2 linked regions of the Labilibaculum sp. DW002 genome follow. The protein of the gene in region 1 interacts with the protein of each later gene in a pairwise test. Links are inferred from orthologs where the notes say so. Each region holds a gene or a part of one and is shown on either strand. Other genes may lie near its edges.

Region 1 (15,498 bases):
GACGAAGAAGAGTTTAACGAAGACATAGAATACTTACAGGATGATGAAATAAATCACATTTTCATTAAGAATATTGCTCCTAAATAGAGATTCGGAATAAAGCATATGGATAACTATAAGAACAGTTTTAGATGCCTTTCGTCGTTTTTTACAGAGCCTCCTTCAAGGGCACCAAAAGCTTTCGGTGTAGGGTTTCGTAAATCTATATTTTTATTATCTTGAACATTCAAAATCAAAAAGAAACACAATGAAAATTCGCCTAGCCACCCAGTCCGACCTTCCAGCTATCAACGAAATATACAATCAGGCCGTTCGTAAACGCTATTGTACTGCTGATTTAGATGAAATTAGTATGGAACAGCGCACCAAATGGTTTGATGGACATCGTCCCGAAGAGTATCCTGTGTTTGTAGCAGAGGAAAGTGGCATTCTTGGTTGGATCTGTTTCAGTCCTTACCGAGCAGGACGAAGAGCTCTGCAATCTGCTGCTGAGGTGAGTTATTACATTCATGAAGAGCATTTGCAAAAAGGAATTGGCTCACAGCTAATGCAGTTTGTGATTTGTGAAGCTCCTAAGTATCAATTTAAGAGCTTGTTTGCCATTTTGTTGGCTGCTAATTTGGCTAGTCTGAAATTACTAGCGAAATTTAGTTTCGAACGCTGGGGCTTAATGCCACATGTCGCAGATATTGATGGAGAAACTTGCGATCATTTGTATTATGGTAGGAGGGTATGATTAATCGAGCAATATTTTTTATTGGGATTGTCTTTTTTATGAGTGCTTGTTTTGAAAACAAAGAATTGGTCAATGATAAAGATATATCTGTAGCTTTAGAAGCTTTTGTTGTAAATCAAATTGATGATAGTACGAATTACAAGACATTTTTCATTTTAGATCAGTTTGCTGGATATTTACCTAATGAATTAATTAAAGCAGATTTATTAATGATTGATTCTGTTTTAGATGTTGAGACAGTCGATTACATGATTCATCAATATGATTATCAAAAGTCAAATCTAATTGGGAAATATATTCCTAAAAAGTATTTAGATCAGATTACGAATCGTTTAATATATCGTGAAGGTGTAGTTTGTTTTCTAATATCACCACCAATGTTTACAAGAAATAAAAAACATTTCGTGATCAATGCAACCTGTTATTTTTTAGTGAAAGGAGAAAGAGTTTGGGATACACTTTATTTCTTTTTAACGAAAAAAGATGAAAAATGGATACTAGAAGGTTTGATAAAAAGTAGTAAGAATAATTTATAATCAGAACGTAGACATACGTATAGTATCATCAATATCAGTTAGGTGAAAATATATTATGGAAGAAAAATCTGAAGTTTATTAAACTTGTTCCAATTCTTCATGACTTCTCAATACAATCGTAAATGTTGATCCTTTGCCTGATTCACTTTTAATTAATAACTCACCTTCTAATATGTCTAAATAATCAAGAACAGTAGGAAGCCCTAATCCAGTTGTTTTTTGTCCGGATAGCCCTTCTATTCGTATAGGATTTTTTTGATAGATACTTTCAATAATTTCTTTTGACATACCAATACCTTGATCCTTTACCTCAATATAAAATTTATTCTCCTTAGTATAGGATCGGATCCACACGCAACCTCCCTTATTACTATATTTTATTGCATTTTGAATAATGTTGCGAAATATAAACTTGCAAATGTTTAAATCACTATTGATTTTCAATTCAGAAGAATCGTCAATTTCAAAAGATACGTTGCTTAGGTTAATTTTAAATGTTTTGGATATTTCTTGTAAAACCTCATTAATATCAAATTGCGAATAGTCTAGCTCTGGGCCACCTTTTATTTGATTGGTACCCCAATAAAATAAATCTTCTAGTAAAGTACTTGTTCTCGTAACTACATGAAATATGTCTCTATTGAATTCATTTTTTTCTTCTTCGCTTATTTCAATTTCTTCATTATTTATAAAGCTAGAAAGGTTTAAAATTACGCCAATAGAGCCTCTTAGGTCATGTGCAAGAATGGAGAAAAATTTGTCTTTGTTTTGTATTACTTTTTCAAGTTCTTGATTTGTTTCATTTAATTTTGATGTTTTTTCAAGGACTAAATTTTGTAGTACAATGGCTCTTTTTTGTTTGATTTTTAACCAAATTATTAAACTTAGCACGACTAAAATCAATATGATTATACTGATAAGGCTAATTTTTATAAGTAAGCTTAAATCTTTTGGTTCATTTAAGATTATGCTATTTTCGGGTAATTGATTTATAGAGATATCAAATTTAATCAATTCATTATGATCAAAAACATAGGTGCTAGGTAAATAGTTGAATTGCGGTATGTCGTTGGTGAATGATTCTTGCATTAATTTTAATGCAAGGGTTGCTGCTCTACTGCCTTGTTCGTATCCTCTTGTAATTTTACCCCCAAATAAACCTTTATTTAGGTAAAAATCCCAAGAACCGAATATTGGAACATGTGCTACTTCTTTAATTTGTGTTATTCCTTTTTGGTAGGATATGAAGTTTCCGTTCTTATCTCTGTTAACAACAAGTAGGTAAATTACATAGCTATCATCCAAATTTCGTATGGTTTGTTGCAAACTCTCCATTGTGAATTCTGAAATAGATTCAAAATTAACATCTTCAAATTCTTCAATAATTTCGTCTAACTCTCTTTGAATAGCTTTTCCAGTAATCGTGTTATCATTGATAATGAAAATATTTTTTCTTTCTGGAAATATTTTTTTTATTGAAGATAGTGTACCATGATGGTCAGCTTTTTCTCCATAGCCAAAAAAGTTGGGATAGTCCTTTAGTATATTTCGATCAAGATCATTTACGCCACAATAAATAACAGGAATGTCTGGATAGAATTTGCTTCCATGATCTTTCATAAAAGTAAAAGCAGCATTGTCGCTGGTAATAATTGCTTGAAAAGGAATTTGTTTGGCTTTTACTTTGTAGATGTTTTGCAAAGCGGTAAAATACTCTTCATTATAATTCCGCTTAGTGTCTAGATATTCAAAAATGAGATTAATATCTGGTCGGTCTTTAAAAACGGCGCGTATTCCACTAGTAATGCTGTCAGTCCATGCCAGTCCCTGGTGATAGCTATGAAGTACTAAAACATTTTGCTCTGAATTATTTTGTTCTTGAGCAAATAATTTAGTTGAAAAGGTATTGTTTGGAATGGATAAAATAAAATAAACGAAGAGTAAATATGATAATTTTGGCATATTGTCATGTTTAGATTAAATGAATTGCTTTCGTACTACTACGAAAGAGTTTTTGAATTTGTTTTAGTACTTAAGTATTTAGATCACTTCCATTTAAGCCTAACTCACTAGCAATCTTCTGCATTCCTTTAATGCAATCATGAATTAAGTCTTCAAGTTCGATATCTAGCATATCAGCTCCACGCGCAATAACAGTTCGGTCAACTCCAGCTGCAAAACGTTTGTTTTTCCAGTTTCTTTTTACCGATTTAACTTTAACATCCATAACCGATTTAGAAGGACGAATTAAAGCTGTAGTAGTAACCAATCCAGTTAATTCATCAACAGCATAAAGTGTTTTTTCTAATAGGCTTTTTGGTTCAACTTCTGTGCAGGTTAGCCATGCATGACTTTGAATGGCTCTAATGTACTCTTCTGGCCAATTTTCCTGCTCCAGAATTTCTCTTGTTTTATTGCAATGATCCTCTGGAAATTGATCCCAATCTAAATCATGTACAAGGCCAATTACGCCCCACTTTTCTTCATCTTCATTGTACTTCTTAGCATAGTATCGCATAACCGCTTCAACCGCTAGTCCATGTTTTCTTAAGCTTTCAGACTTGGTGTATTTTTTCAGTAAAGTGAATGCTTCTTCGCGTGTTGGTATATGTTTGTTAGTCATGAGCATCATGTTTTGTTACTTTTATTCTTGAAACTGCTTTTTATGATCTTTAAGATAGTTTTTCAATCTATGAGACTCAAATTCTAATTGCTATTCTTTTTTAAACTAATTTAATATAGTAGATTTAAGACTTGAAAGTCTTAAATTATATGAAATGAGTAATAAAAACACAAACAGACGAGGTTTTCTTCAGAAATTAGGGGTTGCAGTTGGTGCTGCTACTTTAATTGATAAGGAAGCTTTTGCGGATATTAATCCAAATCGTTTTTCATCGAAACAAGATCGACGTCAATTTTTGGAAAATTATAAGGTTTGGGTGAATGAATACATTGAGGTTGTAGAAAATGAGAAAATTAATAATGCTGATGTTAGTAACAAGCATAAAATAATGGAATTGTCAGCTCAGGCTGATGGTTGGCAAGAGCAAATTAAAGAATATTTGAAAGAGGATGATTTTAAGCAGGAGTACATTGCTCTTTCAAAACAATTTGCCGATGCGATAACGCCTGAATTGGAAGCTTAAAAACCTTTTTTATCTTTAATTATTACATTTCCTATGGAAATTATGGAGTGATGCTTAGCATCACTCTTTTTTTGTCTTGCAGTGTGCAGGCAATTTTTTAACTTTGAATTTCAATTTTTCTACTATTTATGAGTAAAACGAAAGCATGGATTCATGCCTTTAGATTAAGAACCCTTCCTTTAGCCCTTTCGAGTATTTTACTTGGAAGCTTTTTAGCAGCATCACATGATAAATTCAATTCATCTATATTTATATTGGCCATTACAACCACTCTTTTTTTGCAGATTCTATCGAATCTGGCAAATGATTTAGGTGATTCAATTTCTGGTGCTGACAATGAAAATCGAATTGGCCCTGAGCGGGCCGTTCAAAGTGGAGACATTAGTAAAAAGGAAATGAAGAACATGTTGTTTGTCTTTATTGTATTATCGCTGATAACAGGCTCATATCTAATTTATGAAGGTCTACAGCTAATTAGTCTGCAAGAAGGATTAATTCTTTTGGGTGTTGGAGTTTTAGCAATAGGCGCAGCTATAAATTATACAATAGGCAAGAACCCATATGGTTATATGGGCTTTGGCGATTTATTTGTTTTTATCTTTTTTGGATTGGTTGGTGTAATTGGATCTTATTTTCTGCACACAGGTAGTTTAAATTGGATAACAGTATTGCCAGCAATATCAATTGGCTTGCTAAGTGTCGGTGTATTAAATTTAAATAATATGCGTGATGTTGAAAATGATAGCAAAACAGGAAAAATAACCATTGTTGTCAAAATGGGAGCTGAAAAAGCTAAAATATACCATTTGACTTTAATATTTATTGCAATGCTTTCTGCATGTTTATATACTTTCTTTAAATGGGATTCGGCTCTACAGTTGTTGTTTTTGTTTAGTTTTCCATTCTTTATCAGAAATATTATTGTGGTAATCAAAAATGTCAATTCAAGAGAACTAGATCCAGAATTAAAAAAATTAGCCATTAGTACATTCTTATTTAGTTTGTGTTTTGGCCTTGGATTAATTCTAAAATTATTTTAACAAATGCTAAAAGCTGATTTTCATTATTATCCTTTAGATTTTAAACGTCCAAGTGGAACCTCTAGAGGGGTTTTAACAAAGAAAGATTCTTGGTTCATTCGAGTTTGGGATGATCAAAAACCTTCTGTTAAAGGAATTGGGGAGTGTTCTATCATTCAAGGTTTGAGTTCTGATGACAGGCCAGGATACGAAGATAAAATAAAAGAGGTTTGTGAAAATATTGATGATTTTTGGTACTATCTTGAGAATGGATTAAAGAATTGGCCTTCAATTTATTTTGGGTTAGAAACTGCCTTTCTGGATTTAAAATCGAATGGGAGTAAGCTGTTGTTTCCATCAGAATTTACGAAAGGACTTGCACAAATTTCCATTAATGGCCTTGTTTGGATGGGGGATTCAGTCTTTATGAAAGAGCAGATTCAACAAAAATTGGAAGATGGTTTTAATTGTTTAAAGCTTAAGATAGGAGCAATCAATTTTGATGATGAAATTAAGCTTTTAGAATCGATTAGAAAAGAATTTTCAGTTGATCAAATTGAATTAAGAGTAGATGCTAATGGAGCATTTTTACCTCAGAATTCGTTGGATAAATTAAAACAATTAGCACAATATGATTTACATTCAATCGAGCAACCAATAAAAGCTGGTCAATGGAACGAGATGGCTGAATTGTGCGTGAAAACCCCGCTACCAATTGCTTTAGATGAGGAGCTAATCGGAATTCATGAGATCGAAACGAAGCGTGAATTACTGGATACAATTAAGCCTCAGTATATTATTCTTAAGCCAAGTTTATTAGGTGGGATCAGAGGAAGTGAAGAATGGATTACTTTAGCAAATGAACGAAATATTCCTTGGTGGATAACTTCTGCTTTAGAATCGAATATCGGCCTGAATGCAATTGCCCAATGGACTTATACCTTAAGCAATTCAATGCCACAAGGACTCGGTACTGGGCAAATTTATACGAATAATATTGTATCTCCTTTGTATATGGAAAAAGGCTTGCTAGCTTTTAATAAGACTAATAAGTGGGAACTTAATTTCTGAAGTTATATGAAAGAGGAATTGACCATAAATGGGAAATATTTTGCAGGTGAGGCACTATACCATCATTGCGAGGAACGTGTAAACAATAGCTCCTTTCAATGGGAGAGAGATGTTTATGCTTTTATTTTAGAATGGTTCGATTCAAAAGATTCTGTTATTGCAAAAACGTCAGGTTCCACAGGTGTGCCCAAAGAAGTTACACTCTCTAAACAGAAGATGCTAAATTCAGCAAAGCTAACAGGCGATTTTTTTGGTTTTGAGAATGGGCAATCAGCACTTCTTTGTTTATCAGCAAACTATATTGCTGGTAAAATGATGATTGTTCGTGCCTTTTTGTGGCAACTAAACCTAATTTTAGTTGATCCAAATGGAAATCCTTTGGAAAGTATCAACACTAAAGTGGATTTTGCAGCTATGGTTCCACTTCAATTGGTTAATAGCCTAAAATCACCTAGTACATTAGGATTAATTAATAATTTGCTGATAGGAGGAGGAGCAGTTGATTTCAAACTAGAAAAGCAAATTCAGAATTTGACTACAAGATGTTTTTCTAGTTATGGAATGACTGAAACGGTTTCCCATGTGGCAATTAAACCTTTAAATGGACCAAATCAATCCAAATATTTTAAAGGTTTAGGCGATGTCACATTTTCTCTCGATGAGAGAAGTTGTTTGAAAATTAATGCACCTCAGGTTTTATCCTTACCAATTGTAACCAACGATGTTGTTGATTTAATTGATGATAAACAATTTACTTGGCTTGGGCGGTACGACAATGTTGTAAATTCAGGAGGTATCAAATTGTTCCCAGAAACAATTGAAGCAAAACTACAGAATGTGATTTCTGCGCCATTTTTTTTAGCTGGAGTACCAGATGAAAAGTTAGGTCAGAAGCTAGTCTTACTCGTAGAAAATCCAATAGCTGCAGAAAATGATAAATTGAAACTTCAAGTAAAAATAAAAGGCTTGCTCGATAAGTTCGAACAAGCCAGAGATATTTTTTTTATTAAGGAATTTATTAAAACTCCAAATGGGAAATTGAAAAGAGAGGCTACATTGTCTGTTTTAAACTTGAAAGGTAGCTAATTAACTTTTTTAAATCCATTGGGTTGTTCCAGTTAATATTATTTTTTCGATCATATTCCCGAATTTCTTTTTCCTGCTTTCCAAAATGGTTCGTAATTGTGCTTCTTATCGAACTAATCTTTTTAGGAAGCTGTCCTTTATTTTTCAGTAAATAATAAGTTTTACTTTCAGGGGCAATTGTTTTATTTTTTGGAATGTAATATTTTGCATAAATAGTTTGATCTCCTCCATGTAGCTTTAGTAAATAGCCTTTAGCAGTATCTTTTTTAACAAGATATTTTTGATATTCGTAACAAGTTCCATCAATGCTGATTTCTTTTATTGCTTGAGGAAAGTTAATAATGCTATGCTGTGCACCAACTCTACATTCAATTTCATCTTTTTTAATATTATAGCGAAATTTAAGAGCGTTTAATTCAAGGTTCTCATTCGTGGTTAATTTTCCTTTTTGAAATAATTCATTCTGATATATTTCATTTTCTGATACATTATCTTCAGTGATAACTTTGTATTGCATTATGCCCCAGTTAGGGTAATTATTTATTTCCGATTTGGCTTGAGTATAACCGAATTGAAAAATGAAAATACAAGAAAGTAAAAGGAGTAGATGTTTATTCATAAAATTAAATTTTGGTTGAGTAGTCAATACAAATATAGAACTATTTATTGATAGGAATATTCTTATTGTTAAGTAGTTGGGGAGGTTTGATAAAATAGATGGTGAACCTTGTGAAAATGCAGAATAATCGTGTGAATTGATTAAAATAAAAGGTGGGAAACAAAAATGCCAGAAATTATCTGGCATTTTTGTTTAGTGATTTTTAAGCCTATGTTTAAAGGCTTTTTTAAATTTATCTTGCTTAGGTTTTATAACCATTGAACAGTATGGCTGGTTAGAATTACTGTTGAAATAGTCCTGATGATAATTTTCAGCTTTGTAGAATTTAGATTTAATGGAAATTTCAGTGATGATTGGATTGTCCCATGCACCACTTTCATTTAATTTTGCTTTTATTGATTCAGATATATTCTTTTGTTCTTCTGAATGATAAAAGATTGCAGATCTATACTGTGTTCCAACATCAGCCCCTTGTCTATTTAGAGTTGTAGGATCGTGCACTTGCCAAAATATTTCAAGAAGTTCTTCAAAGCTTATTATGCGAGGATTAAATTTAATTTGACAAACTTCGGCATGTCCTGTTTGACCTGTACAAACCTCCTTATATGTTGTCTCCCCATTGCCTCCCATATAGCCCGAAACTACACTCTCAACTCCTTTTAGTTCTTGGAAAATTGCTTCTACACACCAAAAACAACCAGCTCCAAATGTAGCTAGTTCATATTTATCTTCTTTATTCTTTTCGCTCATAGTGTTATTTGCATTAACAAAGCCAGAAAGGAGTATACAATATAATAATATCATCTTTTTCATATTTTCTGGATTTAAATTTTATTTAAAATGATTCTAAATATAATTATAGTAGTTCTGGTTTCAAAATATAAAGACCTATTTGTCCGATTTTTTGGGTTTTAATTTCTTCTTATATTTGAAGTATGAGTGGATCAAGAAAAGTGACGGGAATTATTTTATCTGGTGGTAAAAGCTCAAGAATGGGAACTGAAAAAGGATTAGTTGAGCACAAAGGAAAAAGACTAATTGAATATCCTATTGAAGCTTTACAAGCAATTTGTGATCAGCTTGTGATAAGTTCAAATAAGGATTGTTATTCCTATTTAAATATTCCAGTTGTAGCTGATGAAATAAAAGATTGTGGACCAATAGGTGGAATCTATTCATGTATGAAGGCTATCAAATCTGATTTTTATGCTGTCATTTCTTGTGATGTTCCTAATGTTCCAGAACAATTATTTTTAGATATGCTTTCAAATATCATGGATGCTAATTTTATATGTCCTATAGATGATACAGATAGAAGACAACCACTAATCTCTATTTTTAACTCATCTTGTTTACCGATAATTGAAAAGGAACTGTTATCAGGTAATTATAAAATGATGGAATTACTAGATTTACTTAATGGTAAGTCGTTTATAATTGCGCATGAACTGGCATATTATAGCTCTAAATTATTTTTAAATGCTAATTCTCCGAAGGATATTAACGCACTCTAATTTTTAAAAAAAGCATTAAAGAATTTGATCTGTAAAGTAAAGGAGTTTCTTTTTAGTGAGAATATTCTCAATTCCCTTAATTGTAGAGTGTTGTGACTTGGCAATTGGTCTAAATGTTGAAAAAATACAACAAATGTAATTTAGTAAAAATCTAAATAGTTATATGTTTGTTTGTTTCAGTGTCTTCGGGGCTTTTCCTTTTTTAAGAACAATTATAAAGAAGCAATTTATGCTCTAGAGCATGTTTTTCAATTCATCTTTTTATATATGTTTACATCCATAAATCTAAGTTTGTAGATATGTTGTTGTGTACAAGTTTAAAGTTTTCACAACATGAATAGCAGAAGACAATTTTTAAAAATTAGTTCTTTAAGCGCTGCTGGATTAATATTTGGAGGAGGCCTGCTAGATGCTTTCGCCGAAAATCTTGTGAAAAAAAATCCCTCTCATTTTAAAGGGCCATTCGATTTTGTGCGTACACCAACCTACTGTGAAGTCTGTTTTTGGAAGTGTGCAGGATGGGTGTATAAAGATGAGAATGGTCGCATAAAGAAAATCATTGGAAACAATGATGATCCTAATTGTAATGGACGTTTTTGCCCTCGAGGTACCGGCGGTGTTGGTATGTATAATGATGAGGATAGACTAAAAACACCTTTGATTAGAACAGAGGAAAGAGGCGAGCAGACCTTTCGTGAAGCTAGCTGGGATGAAGCCTTCGACTATATAGCTGCAAAACTGCAGAAAGTCAAAAAGGAGCATGGTCCGGAATCATTAGCTCTGTTTTCGCACGGATCCGGAGGGAAATATTTTGGTAAAGTATTAAAGGGATTAGGTTCTAATAACATAGCAGCTCCGTCTTATGCTCAGTGTAGAGGACCTCGTGAGGTTGCTTTTCTTGCAACTTATGGACAAGGGATTAATTCACCTGAGAATACCGATATTCGGGATACGAAATGCTTGGTATTAATAGGTTCTCACTTAGGTGAAAACATGCACAATGGTCAGGTTCAGGAGATGTCTGATGCCATTGATAAAGGTGCGACGATTATTACTGTAGATCCCCGTTTTTCGACGGTGGCAAGTAAATCAAAATTTTGGTTGCCAATTAAGCCATCTACTGATATGGCTTTACTTTTAACTTGGATGAACGTCATCATTAACGAAGAACTTTACGATAAAAAATACGTAGAGAAATACTGTTATGGTTTTGACCAATTAAAAGAACACGTTCAGCAATATACGCCTGAGTGGGCTTATGGTGTAACAACACTTAAGCCGCAACAAATTAGAGAAACAGCACGTGCTATGGCTGATGCTGCTCCTGCTGTTATTGTGCATCCGGGGCGACATGTAACCTGGTACGGTGATGATACCCAAAGATTGAGAGCTGTAGCTATTCTTAATGCCTTATTAGGTAGTTGGGGAAGAAGAGGTGGATACTATAATCCGGAAAAAGCTTCTGTACCTCATTTTAAACTTCCAGACTTTCCAAAACCAAGTAAAAATTGGAGAGATGCGATGGGAGGGAAGTATGAATTGGCAGATTTAGCCTTGGCATCTGGTGTTTGTGATGCATCTATACCTAGTCCGGAAATGAGTTGTGCTATTAAAGCTTGGATTGTTAACGGAACTAATTTAATTAACACTTTACCCAATCAAGCTAATACACTTAAGGCAATTCAGGAACTTGATTTAATAGCTGTGGTTGATACCATGCCAATGGAAATAACTGGTTATGCTGATGTGGTTTTACCTGAATGTACTTATCTAGAGCGTTACGATTCTTTAAGAGTATCACAAGGCAGAGAGCCAAGCATTGCACTTAGAATGCCAGCTGTAGACCCTAAATATAATACGAAGCCAGCCTATTGGATGGCTAGAGAAATAGCTAAAAGACTTGACTTATTAGATTATTTCCCATTTGAGAATCTTGAAGATGAAATTGATTGGGAACTTCAGCAGGTTGGTACTTCATTGGAGGAGATGCAACGAATTGGTGTTAAGCGAATCAAACGTGAGTATGACGATTTGTATTTTGAGAAAAATGAAGATATCGAATTCGATACCAATACAGGTAAGATTGAGCTTTATTCTACAGCACTTGCTGAAGAAGGATTTGAGCCAATACCAGTATTCGTTCAGCATCCTGAGCCTCAGGAAGGTTTCTACCGTTTGATATACGGACGTGCACCCATGCATACTTTTAGTCGTACAGCTAATAATCCGAATTTAACTGACTTGATGGATGAAAATACCCTTTGGGTGAATCCTAAAGTGGCTAAGGAGTGGGATTTGAAAAATGATCAATATGTTTATCTGGAAAATCAAGATGGCATTATTTCCGATTTCTCAATTAAGGTAAGAGTAACCGAGCGTATTCGTTTCGACTCAGTTTATATGGTTCATGGTTTTGGACATGCTGATAAGAGAATGAAACGTTGTTTCGGTAAGGGTATTAGTGATACTCAACTTATCTCTAATGTAATGATCGACCCAATTATGGGAGGAACAGGTATGAGAGGGAATTTTGTAACATTCAGATTTGATAATAAAAAGGAGGCCTAAACTATGAGATATGCAATGGCTATCGATACCAAAAAGTGTGTAGGCTGCAGCGACTGTGTAGTCGCTTGCCAAACGGAGAATGATGTGCCGATTGGTTACTGCCGCGACTGGGTTGTAGAGGTAATGGATGGAACCTACCCTCAGCTTGAAATGGAAATCCGTTCTGAGCGATGTAACCACTGTGAAAATTCACCTTGTGTGCGTTGTTGTCCAACAGGAGCCAGTCATTATGGCGAAGGTGGTATTGTACTTGTTACAGAAAATAAGTGTATAGGTTGTAGTGCTTGTATTACATCTTGTCCATATGATGCACGTTTTGTTCACCCTAAAGGATATGTAGATAAATGTACTTTCTGTTTGCACCGAGTGAAAAAAGGATTGCAGCCAGCTTGTGTTGCTGTTTGTCCTACAAAGTGTATGTATTTTGGCGATTTGGACGATCCCAGATCTGAAGTTTCAGAAATCTTGAAAAAGAGAAAGCATAAAACCTTAATTCCAGAGGCCGGTACAAAACCTCAATTGTATTTCCTAATCTGAAAAAACTAACAAAATGCGTGAAGAAATAATTGTTAGTGGTAGAAATAACCCGCTTATCGATCCCCAACTTCATATTTGGCATTGGGAGATTCCAACTTATTTATTTTTGGGAGGTTTAGCGGCTGGATTACTATTTTTTGCGGCTTTGTATTATCTAAGAGGCAAAGAAAGTGAATACAGCACAGCAGTTAAAATTGCACCTATGTTGGCTCCAATAGCATTAGTTCTCGGATTGATTGCTCTATTTTTAGATCTGCACCACAAGCTTTATTTTTGGAGACTCTACACAACTATTAAGTTGGAATCGCCAATGTCGTGGGGTGCATGGACTTTAATGTTAGTGACACCATTATCAATGCTATGGTGTGCCCTGCATATTAAAGAATTATTCCCAAAGTGGGATTGGAAATTTGATATCATAAAAGATGTTCTGGCTTTCTTCGAAAAGCAAAAGATCGTTTTGGCTTGGATCATGTTAATTTCATCTGCTATACTTGGTATATATACCGGAATTCTATTTTCAGCCTTTAATGCACGTCCACTTTGGAACACGTCCATCTTAGGACCATTGTTTTTAGCTTCGGGATTATCAGCAGGTTCTGCTATCACCATCTGGTTATCGAAAAATCATGATGAGAGAAAACGTTTTGCTCAGTTAGATCTAATGATTATTGGAGTTGAGTTATTCTTAATTGTCCACATGTTCATGGGATTCTTAGCAAGTTCACAAGTTCAAATCGAAGCGGCTAATTTATTCTTAGGAGGCCCTTATACAGCTCCTTTCTGGATTTTTGTTGTTATTCTGGGAATGATTGTTCCGGCAATACTTGAGATTTTAGAACTGCGTAAATTTAAAATACCAGTTGTTATTCCAGTTGTTTTGGTTTTGTTCGGTAGCTTAATGTTACGATTCATTATCGCCTATGCTGGTCAGGCAAGTCGCTGGCTTTATTAAAATTATAATTAAGAATTTATAATCTTTTCTCAATTCAGATTGAGATAGTAAAATATAAATCATATGAACGAAGTAAAGAAAACTAAATATTGGAACCCATATATCGGTGGTATAATGCTGGGTTTGGTTCTTTTATCTGCCAATTTTATTTCTGGTAGAGGACTAGGTGCTAGTGGAGCTATTAAAAGTGCAGTGGTTACTACGGTAAATACCGTTATGCCATCTCACGCTGAAAACTCTGCTTTTTATTCAGAATATAATGAGTCACATCCTGGTAACCCGATGAAATCATGGTTGGTTTTTCAAGTTTTTGGTGTTTTAGTGGGTGGATTTTTATCAGGAACTTTTGCGAAAAGATTAAAGTTTAAGGTGGAACATTCACCTAAAATCTCTTCAAAAAGAAGATTGATTTTTGCTCTGTTAGGTGGTGCTTTATTTGGATTTGGTTCTCAGTTAGGACGAGGTTGTACTTCAGGTTCTGCACTTAGCGGAATGGCCGTTTTATCCCTTGGTGGATTTATAACAATGGCCTGTATTTTCGGAACAGCATTTGCCTTGGCATATTTTTTTCGTAAAAACTGGATTTAATTATTAATGTAATAAAGAAATAAATTATGGGACCATTAGTAGTAAATGAATTTATTTCTCCGGACACGAACCTGTTCTTAGCCTTTTTAATAGGTATTGGTTTCGGATTCGTATTAGAATCAAGTGGCTTTTCATCCAGCAGAAAATTAGCTGGTATGTTTTACGGTTACGACACAACAGTATTAAAAGTCTTTTTTACGGCGGCTATTACAGCACTGGTAGGCATGTTATTTTTCAGCCTTTTTGGCTGGGTCGATCTAGATCTAATTTATATTAATCCAACATTCTTACATTCTGCTATTGTAGGAGGTGTAATTATGGGTGTTGGCTTTATTATGGGTGGCTTTTGCCCTGGAACAGCCTTTTGTGCTATCTCAATTGGTAAGCTTGATGCACTAGCATTTATTGGCGGACTTTTCTTGGGAATCGTTATTTTTACAGAAGGTTATCCTCTGTTCGAAGAGCTTTACAAAGCTGAGTTTATTGGTGCTCCAACTATGAATGAAATATTGGATATTCCAAGAGGAGTGTTCGCACTTGGATTGATACTGGTTGCATTCGGTATGTTTTGGGTTGGTGAATGGGCTGAAAAGAAATTTCCTAGGGAGGAGTATTAATTTTTGAAGAGAAATTTTGACTAAAAAGAGATTTTAAATTAACTTGATTTAAGGTCAGGTAACTTAAAAAACAATCATATGAAAATGAGATTGATATTAGCCTCAGTTTTAATTCCTTTAGGAATTATAATAGCTGCAGTACCAGAAAATACAACAAAAGCTTATAAGTTAACTGCTGAAGAGTTACTTGTAGAAGCGCAGGAGGGGGCTCAGTTTATGAGTACTGACGAAATTGCTGATGCTTTGGTTCAGAAAGATCCATCTTTTCGATTGATTGATGTACGTGCTCAAGATGAGTATGAAAAATTCCATTTACCAAATGCAATCAATATCCCATTAACAGATATTTTATCAGACGAATGGGCCGACTATCTGGATCAAGATGTAAAAATGAATATATTCTATTCTAACGGGAATCTAAAATCTAACGAAGCATGGATGATTACGCGTCAGTTAGGGTTTGAGAACAATTACGTGATGCAGGGTGGTTTAAATTATTGGGCAGA
Region 2 (15,430 bases), on another replicon or contig:
TAGATTGGCTTGATCCATTCTTTTTACAAACTCCTGCAAATTGGCAGTTTCCGATTCATGCTCTAACTTTTGCTGCCAATCTTGAAGCATATTTTCATCATCCGCAAAATACATTTTACGACTGTTGGTAACTGCACGCACAACTAATTGTAATCCTTTCTCTTCTATTAAATAGTTGTACTGATGATCGATAAACTCCAATAATTTTTTCCCAACATTACCTACTCCAGCAATGTATAAATTGATTTTCTTATGTGTTGAAATGAAAAATTTCTCATGTATAACATTTAAGGCTTTCTTCACATCCGTAGTACGCACCATGAAAGTGATGTTTAGCTCATTTCCACCTTGCGCCGTTGCACGAATATTTAAACCATTTTTACCTAGTATACCAAAGAGTTTTCCTGCAATGCCAGGTGTGTAGCCCATATCTTCACCAACAACGGCAATTATTGACAAGTTTTCCTCTACCAATGGTTCATTTACCAAATTCATTCCAATTTCCATTTCGAATTCAGAACGAACAGCTTCTATCGCTAAATCTTTATCATCTTCATGAATACCAACACTCATACTGTGTTCCGAAGATGATTGCGTAATAAGGCTGACATTAATTTTCTGGTTAGCTAAGCAAGCAAATAGTCGTGCAGCAAAACCACTTATTCCAACCATACCACTACCCGACAAGGTAAATAGGTTAACGTGATTTACAGAAGACAATCCTCTTACAATGGATCGCTCACTTTTAGGGTTCGTAGTTATTAAGGTTCCATTGTCATCAGGTGCAAATGTGTTCTTTATTCGAACGTTTATCTTATTTTGCAATACCGGAGTTAATGAAGGCGGGTACATGACTTTGGCTCCAAAGTGAGATAATTCCATGGCTTCCTGAAACGACATCTGTTCAATTGGAATCGCTTGCGAAACCAGTCGTGGATCGGCAGTGTACATACCACTTACATCTGTCCATATTTCCAATTGTTTGGCATTTAGTGCAGCGGCTAATATCGAGGCAGTATAATCAGACCCACCACGCCCTAATAAAGTTAACTCTCCTTTTTTGCCTGAAGCAATAAAGCCAGGGAAAACTGCAACTTGAAAATCTTCCTCTTTTATTGATTTTAGATTCTCGTTGGTTTCTTTACTATTTAAGAATACACCCTTCCCATTCTGAGTTTTAATGTATTTTCTAGAATCGAAACACTTTGCCTTCATGCCAGACTCAATAAGATAAGCTGAAAAAATTAGCGATGACAAGACTTCTCCTGTTCCCATCACGGCATTTTTTATCTTCTCGGATATCTCCTCAAGCAGATACACACCCTGAAGTAGCTCCTCTAGCTCATCAAACTTTTTCGAGACCTTTGTTTTTATTTCATCAGGAACATTTAATTCATTCGTTACCTGATCGTGTCTTTCCCTTAATTTTAAGAGAGCAATTTCATACTCTTTGTTCCGCTGACTTGCAAGATTAATGCACCTTTCCAACTCATCGGTAACCCCACCAAATGCTGAAACAACTACAACTTGCTTACAGTTGGCATAATCCCTCTTAATAATTTCCTGAACACGCTTACAATTCCCTGCATTAGAAACTGAGCTTCCTCCAAATTTTAAAACCTTCATTTTTAATTTCCTTTAAATAGCCTTCTCTCCCTACAAATGTCGAGTCAGCTATCGATTGATATAATTTTGGTTAAAAGATATCTTGATGCAAAATGATAAAATACAATTAAGTATCTATCTAATATTTTTGCACATGGTACAAAATACCTTACTGATTTTTGAGTAATCAACTACTCACCTATGGCGATATGTAATAATTTAACCCCCTAAAGGGTTGTTGTGGTAGTTGCGATAATGGTAGAAATAGTACAAATAAAATTTTCAGACATAGACATTCGCATGTTGGTATTCAACATGTTCATTTCGGTTGCTATGTTATTTATTTGTTTCAAAAAATCTATTCTCCATCTTTAAGTAGATCAAATATATGGTTTTTTTCTTAATAGCACTAGCAAGGAGGGATTCTTTTCTTTTTTTTCAGTTTTTTTTTCTTTTGCCCTCCATCAGAATAGCAAGATCAAAAATAACGTCTACTTTTTTCAATACAACACCCTTCTTTTCACATCAATTCTCTTTCATTTTACAACATTACGCAAACTCACTAAACCCTCTACATAAGCAGTTTAATAAAAATTAATTAGATTTAGTCCAAATAAATATTGTATCTTAAGTCATTATTCACCAAAACCTTATTAACATGAAAAAACGAATAATTGGTTTAGCAATTGCATTATTTTTCAGTTTTACAATTGTTGCTCAAACCAATGAGGAAAAAGAGCAAACAGTAGTTGAGAGTGTTTACATGTTACCAAAAAAAGGAATGAACCAAGAATTTGAAAAAGCAATTAAAGCTCACAATGATAAATTCCATCAAAAAGGTGACCACGTAGCAGGCTTACGAAGAGTTGATTATGGCGACAGAGCTGGATGGTATGTATGGATTATGGGACCAACAACCTATTCCGCGCTAGACTCGAGACCAATGGAAGAAGGAGGACATCAAGATGATTGGAAAAAAAATGTTGATCCTCTTGTTGAAAAATATGGTTCCGTCTCACTTTGGAATTACAATGAAAAATTGTCTTTTGGAAAAGATATCCTTGTAAAATCAAAATATTATGAAGCTTGGGCAATTCACCTTAAAAAGGGGCAATATTATCGTTTTAAATCCATTGCTACAAAGCTTATGAAGACTTCTGAAAAACTGGGTTTTGCATTCTTAGTTTTCAATAATCCTCTTCACACTACTAAAAGTGCTGATGTTGGAATGGTATGGAACTTTGACAATTATGCTGATTGGTCAAAAGACCAAGGTTATAAAAAGGCATTTGAAGAAATTTATGGAGAAGGATCGTGGCAAAACATGTACGATGAATGGATGGATGTTATAGAAGACTATGACGCAGAACTACGTACAATAATAAAATAAGATATATTCTTAAAGCAGTCAATTAAATGAATTAATTGGCTGTTTTTTTATGCAAAAAAAAAACGTCATTTCTCTTTGTAAACTTAATTTGAGTTTTGAATATTTGCATAGAATAAACCTAAAGAAATAGATATGTATAAAGGAGTTGTTTTTGATCTGGATGGCACATTAGCTAATTCAATAGAAGATATTGCTGATTCAATGAATAAGGTATTGCAAGAAAAAAACTTGGACACACATGATTATATTACCTACAAAACATTTGTTGGTCGAGGCATAAAAAGCTTGGTAGAAAATGCACTTCCTAAATCACATCGCGATGCATCATTTATAGAAGAATGTTTTCAAAGAATGATGGAAGTTTACGATGATAATTGTATCGCAAAAACGGCTCTATACCCAGGCATTTCCGATTTACTTAACTCCTTGAGAGATCGCAATCTTAAAATTGCTATTTTCTCCAACAAAGCCAACGAACTAACACAAAAAGTTGTAAATGTATTACTTGCCAACTGGCAACTTGAAATGGTAATTGGTGCCGGAGGTGATATCCCACGTAAACCTGATCCAAAAGGTGCATTATTAATTAGTGAAAAAATGGGCATTGCACCTGAAGAATTAATGTATGTTGGTGATTCGGGAGTTGATATGGAAACGGCAAACAATTCAGGCATGCATGCCGTTGGTGTTCTATGGGGATTTCGAGATATGGAAGAACTTTTAGAAAACGGTGCTCAAACCATTATACATCATCCAATGGATCTAATCCAATCTCTTGATTAAAAGATTAAATTAATGCGTGTGCCCTTTCTCCTGAATCACGATACTCTCGTCATCGCACGAACCATTTAATTCAGGCTGAAGGGTTACATGATTTATCTCAAAATCATCATGTAAAATATGCTCTAATTGATGCAAAATCAAGTTGACCTCACTTAGCTTTAAATCCTGTTTAAAACTAATATGAGCTTCAAAGTTAATTTGTTTATCATCTAATTGCCAGACATGAACATGATGCATATTTTCTATTCCATCCAACTCTTGAATTTTCTCGTGAATATCATCTAAATTAATATGCAATGGAGTAAATTGCATTAAAATTCTGACACTCTCTTTTACCAGACCCCAACTAGAATAGATCAAATAAAGAGAAATACCAATAGATAGAACACCATCAACCCAGGAGACATCCCATAAATACATAGCCAATCCACCCAATACAACAGCTATCGATGAAATCATATCAGAAAGCAAATGCAAATAAGCAGAACGCATATTCATACTATCCTTCGCCTCTTTCTGAACCAAAAGAACACTTAAACCATTTAAAACAATTGATAAACCACCTAATATCATGACCATGCCGGATTGCACTTCAACAGGTTCTGAAAAACGAGAAATGGCTTCCTTTGTAAGAAAAAAAGCAATTACAATTAATGATATCGCATTAATCAAAGCAGCTAATATTTCGGCTCTTTTATACCCATATGTTTGGGCAGCTGTTTGATCTCTTTTTGAAAGTTTACTTGCAAACCATGATATTATAAGAGCCAGGACGTCACTAAAGTTATGCAATGCATCTGACATCAGTGCTAAACTACCAGAAATAAAACCACCAATAATCTGTGCCACAGTTATACCAACATTCAGTAATATTGCAATCCCTAAGTTCTTCCCTTTTAAATCTCCATGGTCGTGATGAGCATGGCCGTGACTATGATTCCCCATTTACTTTCATTTAATATCCTATATAAAGATAAGAATGTATTCTATTTTTTAATCAAACCAAATATAAATAAGACTATCTTATTTAATTACCAATAAACAATAACACAAACGTTTTCATCTAAAAAGTCAAAGTACACAGGCCTTTCCGAAAATAGCGCAAAACAATAACGATTTGGAAGATTATAGGATATCACAAATCCGCACACATACACATTTGTAGATTCATTAATATTAATATCTTTACCACTATTAAATAATCTCCGAGTTGTCAGTTACTTCACCAATAAAATAATTGGAAAGGATTGTAAACCGATAGGTAAACTTGGAAACGAGTTTGTCTCCCGCTGGGCATAGACCCAAAATTGGAAAGGAGTATTGTGATTTAGGTCTGAAGAATAGATTGTCTCGTTTATCCTGCCATGGTAAATTGCACGCTATTCTTTCTTAAAACATAAACCTCCAATTCAAGACATGAGTTGGAGGTTTTTATTTTTTAGAATGAATAATATCAGAAAAAACATATTACTAATTGCAGGAACTGGCAGAAATGTTGGTAAAACCCTGTTTGCATGCCAATTAATTAACAATTTGAAATGCAAAAGTAATCTCATTTGTATTAAAATATCACCTCATTTTCATAAAATAAGTGATAAATTAGAGCTTATTAAAGAAACCGCTGATTATGTGATTACAAAAGAATACAGCAAAAAAGGAAATAAAGATAGTAATCGATTATTCAGAGCTGGAAGCAAAGAGGTCTATTACGTTCAAGGAAAAGATGATACTCTTCCAGATATTCTTTCTTATTTTGAAAAGGTTATCCCCCCAGAAAACCCAATTATTTGTGAATCGGGAGGATTGCGGGACCTGATTGTACCAGGTCTATTTTTAATGATTGATAAAAAAAACAATAACCAAATAAAATCCAGAGCTATTAAGTACAAACAATTGGCTGACAAAAAGATTGAATTTAATGGTGAAAAATTCGATTTTGACAGTAATAAAATTGCTTTTACCGAAAATGGCTGGTTAATAAAAAACTAACAATATGATTACGTTTCACGAGGCATTGAAAACAGTTAAACATGCCACAACTAAATTAGACAGAGAGATTATTGACCTTTCGGATTGTTTGAATCGAGTATTGGCCGAAGATGTACTTTCTGATATGTCGCTACCTCCGTTTAATAAATCAGCTATGGATGGTTATGCCTGCAAACAGTCTGATTTAAGTGAAAATCTTGAAGTCCTAGAAGTTATTGCTGCTGGTTCGGCTCCAACTTTAAATATTGGAGAAAAGCAATGTTCCAGAATAATGACAGGTGCCATGGTTCCTGAAGGTGCAGATACTGTAATCATGATTGAGCACACGGAAGAAGTTGACGAAGGACACATTCGTTTTACGAAAGAAAAAACAAAATCGAATATTTGCCTTAAAGGGGAAGATATTTTAAAAAACGATGTGGTTTTAACAAAAGGAACACGACTAAAAGCACAACACATTTCGGTTTTAGCATCTGTTGGGTGCTCAAGTCCTGTTGTTTACCGCCAACCAAAAGTTGCAACTATCGCAACTGGGAGTGAATTGGTAGAGCCACAAGACAAACCAAATAAATCCCAAATCAGAAATGTCAACTCATGGCAACTACTGGCTCAATTAGAAAAAATTGGGATTACAGGCAATTATTATGGTATTGTGGCCGACTCAAAAGAAGCTACCAAAGAGGTCATATCCAAATGTATAGATGAGAATGATTTATTAATCATATCCGGTGGTGTTTCGGTTGGAGAATACGATTATATACCACAAATATTAAAGGAATTAGAATTCAACATTTGGTTTCACACACTAACTGTAAAACCAGGGAAGCATACTGTTTTTGCAACGCGTCAAGGCAAATATGTATTTGCTATGCCAGGCAATCCTGTATCCTCATTTGTTCAATTTGAACTATTAGGTAAAGCCTTGGTTTTCCGACTAATGGGACATGACTATCATCCGGCAATTGTTCGTTTACCAATATCGTGTGACTATAAACGAAAAAGAATTGACCGATTAGAATATATTCCAGTGCGATTGAATGCAAATAATCAGGTTATCCCGGTAGATTACCATGGTTCGGCACATATAAATGCTTTCACCCAAGCTGATGGGATAATGGCTATTCCCAGAGGGGTTGATGAATTTACAGAAGGAGAATTTGTACATGTTAGACAAATATAATAGAAACATAAGCTACCTCAGAATATCAGTTACAGACAGATGTAATCTTCGCTGCACGTATTGCATGCCCGAGGAAGGTATCGATCTGATGGCACATGAAGATGTTTTGAGTTTTGAGCAGATTGTCAGCTTTGTTGAAGAAGCTGTCAAAACTGGTATTACCAAGGTTCGTTTAACTGGTGGTGAACCCTTGGTCCGTAAAGGGATTGTTGATTTAGTAAAAATAATAGCTGAAATTTCAGGGATAGAAGAAATCGCAATGACTACCAATGGTATCTTACTCGATAAATTTGCCAAACAATTAGCCGAGGCTGGTTTGTGTAGAGTAAATATCAGTTTGGACACAATGAATCCTAAAAGGTATAAGGAATTAACCCGATTGGGTAATATTGAAGATGTTTTTAAAGGAATAAAGGCCGCGCAAGAAGCTGGCTTACATCCGGTAAAAATTAATTGTGTTCGTATGCCAAATGCTGACCTAGATGACCTAGAGCATTTGCACAAATATTGTAAACAAAATAATCTAGAGCTGCGTTTCATTAAACAAATGGATTTAGCCAGTGGTGAGTTTTCGATTGTAGAAGGTGGAAAAGGCGGCAACTGTGTTGAATGTAATCGGATTCGTTTAACGGCTAACGGAAAAGTTAAACCATGCCTTTTTAATGCTAGTGAATTTGACATTAACGAATTGGGCAATAAGAAAGCAATTGACAAATCGATTAACCACAAACCAAAAGCTGGAACCAAAAATAAGGATGGTAGCTTTTACGGTATTGGAGGGTAAGTAAAGTCATCAGAGGTCAGTGAACAATTATTAGTAAACAGTGATCAGTAAAATGGGAGAATTTAGTCATATAGATAAGGATGGGAAAGCCAACATGGTTGATGTAGGTGATAAAACGCCACAAATACGAGAAGCAAAAGCAACTGGTATCATTCAACTTGAACCAAGAACCATTGAATTAATAAAAGAAAATGCGCTTAAAAAAGGTGATGTATTAACCATCGCCGAAATAGCAGGAATTCAGGCTGCAAAAAAAACAAGCGACCTAATTCCTCTTTGCCATACACTTCAAATTACAAAAGCTGAAGTGAAATGTACAATTGTAGAAAATGGAGTTCAAGCCAACACTAGAGTTAAATGTATCGGTCAAACAGGTGTTGAAATGGAAGCATTAACAGCTGCCAGTGTTGCACTATTGACCGTTTACGATATGTGTAAGGCAGTTGATAAATCCATGACAATAGTAGGAATAACTCTATTGGAGAAAACCAAGATCGATATAAAATAAGAAAGCCGATAATTATGAGCGATAAAAAAGTAGCAGTACTGTCTGTAAATATATCTGAGAAAAAAGGCACCATAAAAAAACCTGTTAATTCTATCGAGTTAAACTCAAAAGGAGTAGCGAACGATGCTCATGCTGGTAATTGGCACCGTCAGGTTAGTTTATTGGCGCAAGAAAGTATAGATAAATTTTCCAAGCAAGCTAAGCGGAAAATCGAATTCGGGGAATTTGCAGAGAATATTACAACTGAAGGAATTATATTGCACAAGACGGCACCTCTTGACCAGTTTATCATGGGTGATATGGTACTTGAAGTGACTCAGATTGGTAAAAAATGCCACGGCGATAATTGTAGTATTTTTCGTGAAATTGGTAATTGTGTAATGCCAAAAGAAGGTATCTTTTGCCGTGTTCTTAAGGGTGGTGAATTAAAAGCGGGTAATCAACTGGAATATCAACCACGAATCATGAAAACGCTTATCATTACGCTTAGCGATCGTGCTAGCCGAGGAGAATATGCCGATAAGAGTGGACCATTACTTAAAAAGCTGGCTGAAGATTTCTTCAAATCAAAAAACCGCCACTTTGAAATTGAAACATTAATTATTCCTGACAACGAAGAACAATTAAAAACTATTCTCAAAAAAGCGCAAGCAGAAAACTATGATATGGTTTTCACAACAGGTGGAACAGGTATTGGTCCCAAAGATATTACTCCTGATGTGGTTAAACCCCTGCTTACAAAAGAAATTCCAGGTATAATGGAATTAATTCGCGTTAAGTATGGTATGGAAAAAGCAAATGCACTTGTTAGCCGTGGTATTGCCGGTGTAATGGGTAAAACATTGGTTTATACTTTACCTGGTAGTCCTAAAGCCGTGAACGAGTATTGTACTGAGATTTTCAAAACCATTGAACACTCACTTTACATGTTAAATGAGCTGGATTTACACGGATAATGAAAATTAATTGAACTGAAGTTCAAGGGCTTCCAAATTATTTACACCTTATTGCAAAATAATGTTTGGTCAGTAGTATTTTTTGCCATATATTTGCACCCGTTATCACAAGAGATAGCAGAGCAATTAAAGCTCAAAAACATATTGGAGAGATGGCAGAGTGGTCGAATGCGGTAGTCTTGAAAACTATTGTGCGGCAACGTACCGGGGGTTCGAATCCCTCTCTCTCCGCCACGCAGAAATGCAACAGAAAGAAAAGCCTTGTAAACTAACGTTTACAAGGCTTTCTTCATTTAGCTCCAGGCGATTTAAACACCAAAAAGTGCATTATAAGGGTGTTTTGAAAGGTGTAGATTATGAAGTTGAAAAACACTACACCGCACACAGGTGCTAACACACTGCTATACACCCCTTTGCTCCGCTCAAAAAAAAAAAAAAAAAAAAAAAAAAAAAAAAATGACTCACCTGCTAGTTTTAAAGCACTTTAAAACTTGTGGAAATGAGACAAACTATTTCTTTTTTGTTGCTTTACAGGATTAGCTTTTTCAGCTGTGAAAGCTCTGAGGCTTTCACCTTTTTATTTTTTAGCACCAATTTTCAATAGAGTCGCTGCTTATATGCATCAGTAAACGATTTAAACTGCAAGCCTTGTATATTTTCTGTAACATTCATTGTGTTCCGCGCCAACTCCTTTATTTCATTTAACTATTTTTGCAGAATACAAAATCTAAAGAAACTTGAAATTCGATCCATACACATTTGACTTGCCCATTACTGAGGTTATTGAAGAGGTAAAAGAACAATTATCGGAAACCAATACCTTACTTGTAAATGCGCCTCCTGGAGCCGGTAAAAGTACATTATTGCCGCTTGCTTTGCTCGAGGAAAACTGGTTGAACGGACAAAAAATCATCATGCTTGAACCTCGTCGTTTGGCTGCTCGTTCCATTGCTATGCGTTTGTCCGAATTACTTGGCGAAAAAGTTGGTGAACGTGTTGGATACAGAATTCGATTTGATAATTGCACCAGAGCAAACACTCAGCTGGAAGTAGTTACCGAGGGGATTTTAACAAGAATGCTGCAATCTGATAATGCCTTGGAAGGTGTTGGTTTGGTTATTTTTGATGAATTTCATGAACGCAGTCTATTTGCAGATGTAGCTTTGGCACTAGCGAGAGAGGCGCAGCAAGTTTTACGTCCTGATTTGCGCTTACTAATCATGTCTGCTACTTTAGACATGCCCAAATTGAAAAATATATTAAATGCTCCATCCATTGTGAGTGAAGGTCGACAATATCCTGTAGAAATTAAATATACAGGAGAAACCGATCCCTATCTATTAGCCGAATTAACAGCAAGTGTAGTTGGCAAAGCTGTAGATGAACAATCTGGAGATATTTTGGTCTTTCTTCCTGGTGAAGCAGAAATCAAATCATGTGAAGAAATCCTAAAGAGAAAACACAGCGGTATTTCTATTCATCCATTATATGGGCAGTTACCTGCAGGCAAACAATATGCGGCCATTATGCCTCATAAAGAAGGCAAACGTAAAATTATTTTGTCCACATCAATTGCCGAAACCAGTTTAACCATAGAGGGTATCACAAGTGTTGTGGATTGTGGTTTTGGCAGAACATTACAATTTAATCCGAATACAGGTTTATCAAAACTTGAAACAGTAGAGATTACATGCGATTCGGCTGATCAGAGAGCAGGGCGTGCTGGAAGACTTGCACCCGGTGTTTGTTATCGCATGTGGACAAAGGCTACTCATTTAAGATTAAAAGAACACCGCGTACCCGAAATAGAGCAAGCAGATTTGACTTCGTTGGTACTGGAAATGGCTAAATGGGGCGTGGATGATATTAACAGTCTGACTTGGTTAAGCCCTCCTCCAAAAGGAAGTATAGCGCAAGCACGAGAATTATTACATCAATTAGATGCTTTGAATAATGGTCAGATCACCAAGCATGGAAAAACCATTCATCAATTGCCATGTCATCCTCGTTTGGCTCATATGCTTCTAATGGCAAAAGAAGAAGGTTTATCGGCTCTAGCCTGCGATGTGGCAGCCATTCTTGAAGAACGCGATCCCTTAGGCAGAGAGGTTGGTATAGATATCAATCTTAGAATTGAAGCTTTAAGAAGATACCGAAGCGGAGATCTGAAAAATAAAAAGCTGATGCGAATTGCAAAAAGTGCAAAACAATACCAAAAGATGCTTAATATTCAGGAGGAAAATGGCACAGTAGATCCATTTGAAACGGGCTTAATTTTGGTTTTTGCCTATCCCGAACGAATTGCACATGCTACTCCGGGCAATAATGCTCAATTTAAATTGGCAAACGGGAAAATTGCCGCTGCTGGTCACCGAGATGATCTTGCACATGAGGAATGGCTCGCAATTGCTAATATGCATGCTCGCGATGGAGTTGGTAAAATCTTTTTGGCCTCTCCTCTAAATCCACAAGATTTGGTTCCGATGGTTAAATCTATTGAAACGGTAAGTTGGGATACTAAAAGAGGAGGTTTTCAGGCAAGTTGCGATTTAAAAATTGGAAGTATTATTCTGCAAACCAAACCGCTTCGCAATTTTAATCCTGAATTAAAAGTACAAGCCATATCAGATGCAATTACAAAAGAAGGTGCTTGGTTATTGGATTTTAATAAAGAAGTGGAACAATGGCAAAATCGTGTGAATAGTTTACAGATTTGGAATCCGGAACAAAATTGGCCAGATGTGAGCACCAAGAATTTACTGGAAACCAATTCGGAATGGCTGGCACCCTATTTAAGCAATATCAAAAAACCTGAGGATCTGAAAAAAATTGATCTGAAGACCGTTTTGCAACATCATATAGATTATAAGTTGCAATCAGAACTAGAACGATTAGCTCCCGATAAAATAAAGGTATCTAGCGGATCCAATATCAAATTGAATTACCAGCTAAACGGGCAAGCTCCCATTCTTTCGGTTCGTCTTCAAGAGGTATTTGGTTTGCTCGAAACGCCAAAAGTGAACAATGGAAAAATAAACATTCTGTTGCATCTTCTTTCTCCGGGCTTTAAACCGGTTCAAATCACGAATGATTTGGCAAGTTTTTGGGGCAATGCATATTTCGAAGTCCGTAAAGAATTAAAAGCACGCTATCCAAAACATCATTGGCCGGATAATCCTTTGGAAGCAGAAGCTTTGCGCGGGGTAAAAAGAAAGAATCAACAATAAAACTCATCTAATAAATACATTAGATATTGATGAAAGAAGTTATTTAAACGAAATCAGCAATAATAATTGTCCTTCAGTAGGATTGGTTTAATCCAATATAAAGGTCCCATAAATCAACCGATTTATGGGACCTTTATTTATACTATTAGAAGCGGAAACTTTCCTGCAAACAGTTTTTCTCTTAATGCAATCGCACCAACTATTTAATTAATTTACTTGGAGGATAACCAAACTGTTTTTTAAAGCATCTACTAAAATACAAAGGATCGTTAAAGCCAACCATGGTGGCAACTTCGGATACATTGTAACGCTTTCCTTTTAATAATTGAGCCGATTTTTTCAGGCGTATTGTTCGAATAAACTCATTCGGAGCCAAATCGGTTAATTCCTTAATTTTACGATACAATTTAGAGGAACTCATGCCCATTTTATCGCATAATAAACTTGCAGTAAGCTCTGGCTCACTTAGTTTTTCTTCGATGAATACAGTAAGTTTAGTCATAAACTCTTCATCAACAGGCGAATGAGTTAATACATTCACATCACTTTCTGCATCGACAGAAAATTTCCCCTTCAACTCTACTCTTGCTTTTACAATGTTATCGATCCTGGTTTTTAACAAAGACGGATCGAAAGGCTTCACTAAATAAGCATCAGCGCCAAGCTTATAACCTTTTATTTTATTTTCGTTATCGGATAATGCGGTTAATAAAACAACAGGAATATGACTGATTGTTTCATCACTTTTTAACTCTTCACAAAACTGAAATCCGTCCATCACTGGCATCATTACATCGGCAACACAAAGAATGGGTCTTACTTGACGACAAATTTTCAATCCTTCTTCTCCATTTTCAGCTTCATAAACCTTGAAGTAATCGGACAAATACTCAACAGCAAACTTTCTAAGTTCAACATTATCCTCTATAACTAGTATTTTCTCTTTTAGGTGAGTCGATTGAACTGTCTTCTTCGTCTCAATATGATTTAGATTAACTGGTTCTATTGGCTTTGATTCATAATCAAACACTTCAGAATCCTTGTAATATTCTCTCTCAATTGGAATTTCCAAACCGAACACACTTCCCTTATCTGGAATACTTTGCACATCAATTGTTGCTTTATGGAGCTTAACCAAAGAATTAACCAAGGATAATCCAATTCCAGAACCAGTATTGTCTTCCATACTATTCGCTGCCTGATAGAACCTCGAAAAAATCTTTTTCTGACTTTCTAAAGGAATGCCAATGCCATCATCACTAACCTCAATTACCAAACGTTTTGGCTTGAATTCTTTTATTCCAACATACAAATCAACATTACCATATTTAGGTGTAAACTTGATTGCATTAGACAGAAGATTGTATAAAATTTTATCGTATTTGTCCCGATCAATCCATCCCTTAATTGATTCTTCCTCTGAAACTAAATTGAAACTTATTTTTTTATCCTTAGCGAAGCTTTCAAATGAATGAAAAGTATTTCTTGTGTAAAGTAGGATATCGGTTTTCGAAACTTTTAACTGAAGTTCTCCTGTTTGTGCTTTTCTAAAATCTAACAACTGATTGACCAAATAAAGTAATCTGCTGGAATTTTGCAAAATCAAATTCACTCTACTTTTCTGATAATCGGTTCCCTCACCTTCTTCAATCAATTGTTTTGCAGGTCCTAGGATTAAAGATATAGGGGTTCTTAATTCATGAGATATATTTGTAAAAAAACGAAGTTTCTCATTGGTTAGATTTTCATCACGTTCTCGTTTTACCTTTTCGAGTAGTAGTTCCTGTTTTAAATCATATCTATTTTTTAATTGCTTACGAACAAGGTAAATTACAATCACAATTAATATAAAAAAAAGCATAAAAGCTTTATAGGTTAACCAAAAAGGTGGAAGAATATTAATTTGATAAGATGAGGTATCACTCCAGTACCCATTGCTATTTATTGTTCTAATTTTAAATAAATACTTATTGGGATATAGATTCGTGTATTGGACAGTTTTAGAACTGCTTGTCGCATCAATCCATTCTTTGTCGAACCCCTGAAGCATGTACTGAAATTTGTTTTGTATTTCATTTACATATGAACATGAACTAAAGCTTATCGAAAACATACGATTATCGTAATTAAGATCAACCTTTTTTGAATAATTTAAATCTTCTGTTAGAATAACCTGTCCATTGATGGTATCGCCAGGTAAAACCGGAGTATTTTTAACTCGAAAATCGCTAATTAAAGGAGCTGGAGAATAGTTGTTCTCTTTAAGAAGATATGGTTTAAATGAAATAAAACTATTTTCTCCGCCCAGACAAATCTGACTTTTATTGGAGAACAGGAAACCTCTTTTGTTGTAAATATTTGATCGAACACCATTATTTACCGAAAATACACGTAAATCTTTCTCTATCGGATTGTATTTTGCAATCTGGTTAAAATTCATGTTTAACCACATTTGACCTGTTGAGTCGACGGCCATATCGGTAATCCAAATATCCTTTAGCTCTTGTGGTTCACTAACAGTAACAAATTCATCGATTAAAGGATCGTAATAATTTAATCCATGACGAGTTGAAGCCCAAACCTTACCTTTAACATCAATAATAATATCTTTAATTTTATCATTGGAAAGACCTTGGTCACCATTCTCGTTATAATTGTAATTTTTTAAAGATTTTGTTTTAGAATTGTATCTAAAAATTCCATTTTCTGTTGCCAACCAAATTACTCCCGAATAATTTTGAACAATTTTATTGATATCTTGATTTCCTAAGACTTCTGGTTTTACTTGATTATATTTTTTAGATCTAATATTGTATTCAATCAATCCTTCTCCGTTCGATCCAATTAGTAATCGATCTTTGGAAATCTTCAAAATGGAAAAAACAGGAATATCATTAAAGCCTACCTCTAGAATCTCCATCTTGGAGTTTAAATAATCAAATTTCAAGACTCTTCCATCCCACAAACCACAATAAAAAGTTTTTCCATCAGCACTATAAATACTAACA

The links.
Region 2: the proteins of L3049_RS20030 (region 1) and L3049_RS05035 interact in binary tests that used the Escherichia coli proteins (3 or more experiments, as listed by UniProt). The link is inferred for Labilibaculum sp. DW002 from one-to-one orthologs.

Annotation. Positions count from the first base shown.
Region 1 is NZ_JAKJSC010000009.1:92,217-107,714, reverse strand. The notes cover bases 8,026-10,937. They hold L3049_RS20030 (molybdenum cofactor guanylyltransferase), read left to right. Parts: upstream 8,026-9,148; coding sequence 9,149-9,727; downstream 9,728-10,937. Other genes in these bases: L3049_RS20025 (molybdopterin-containing oxidoreductase family protein), read left to right, coding at 10,061-10,937; msrA (peptide-methionine (S)-S-oxide reductase MsrA), read right to left, coding at 8,406-9,026; L3049_RS20040 (hypothetical protein), read right to left, coding at 8,026-8,213. Outside these bases: L3049_RS20085 (hypothetical protein), read left to right, coding at 1-87; L3049_RS20080 (GNAT family N-acetyltransferase), read left to right, coding at 248-736; L3049_RS20075 (hypothetical protein), read left to right, coding at 733-1,272; L3049_RS20070 (sensor histidine kinase), read right to left, coding at 1,351-3,234; L3049_RS20065 (HD domain-containing protein), read right to left, coding at 3,305-3,895; L3049_RS20060 (twin-arginine translocation signal domain-containing protein), read left to right, coding at 4,050-4,418; L3049_RS20055 (1,4-dihydroxy-2-naphthoate polyprenyltransferase), read left to right, coding at 4,547-5,458; L3049_RS20050 (o-succinylbenzoate synthase), read left to right, coding at 5,462-6,508; L3049_RS20045 (AMP-binding protein), read left to right, coding at 6,515-7,594; more of L3049_RS20040, read right to left, coding at 7,560-8,025; more of L3049_RS20025, read left to right, coding at 10,938-12,295; L3049_RS20020 (4Fe-4S dicluster domain-containing protein), read left to right, coding at 12,299-12,832; nrfD (NrfD/PsrC family molybdoenzyme membrane anchor subunit), read left to right, coding at 12,846-13,787; L3049_RS20010 (YeeE/YedE thiosulfate transporter family protein), read left to right, coding at 13,851-14,375; L3049_RS20005 (YeeE/YedE thiosulfate transporter family protein), read left to right, coding at 14,402-14,992; L3049_RS20000 (rhodanese-like domain-containing protein), read left to right, coding at 15,071-15,498. UniProt on the Escherichia coli protein: Transfers a GMP moiety from GTP to Mo-molybdopterin (Mo-MPT) cofactor (Moco or molybdenum cofactor) to form Mo-molybdopterin guanine dinucleotide (Mo-MGD) cofactor.
Region 2 is NZ_JAKJSC010000001.1:1,282,601-1,298,030, forward strand. The notes cover bases 5,016-7,859. They hold L3049_RS05035 (molybdopterin molybdotransferase MoeA), read left to right. Parts: upstream 5,016-5,771; coding sequence 5,772-6,947; downstream 6,948-7,859. Other genes in these bases: L3049_RS05030 (hypothetical protein), read left to right, coding at 5,222-5,767; L3049_RS05040 (GTP 3',8-cyclase MoaA), read left to right, coding at 6,931-7,731; moaC (cyclic pyranopterin monophosphate synthase MoaC), read left to right, coding at 7,784-7,859. Outside these bases: thrA (bifunctional aspartate kinase/homoserine dehydrogenase I), read right to left, coding at 1-1,626; L3049_RS05015 (hypothetical protein), read left to right, coding at 2,264-2,995; L3049_RS05020 (HAD family hydrolase), read left to right, coding at 3,128-3,778; L3049_RS05025 (cation diffusion facilitator family transporter), read right to left, coding at 3,788-4,723; more of moaC, read left to right, coding at 7,860-8,239; L3049_RS05050 (MOSC domain-containing protein), read left to right, coding at 8,254-9,195; ATP-dependent helicase HrpB, read left to right, coding at 9,933-12,422; L3049_RS05065 (hybrid sensor histidine kinase/response regulator transcription factor), read right to left, coding at 12,622-15,430. UniProt on the Escherichia coli protein: Catalyzes the insertion of molybdate into adenylated molybdopterin with the concomitant release of AMP.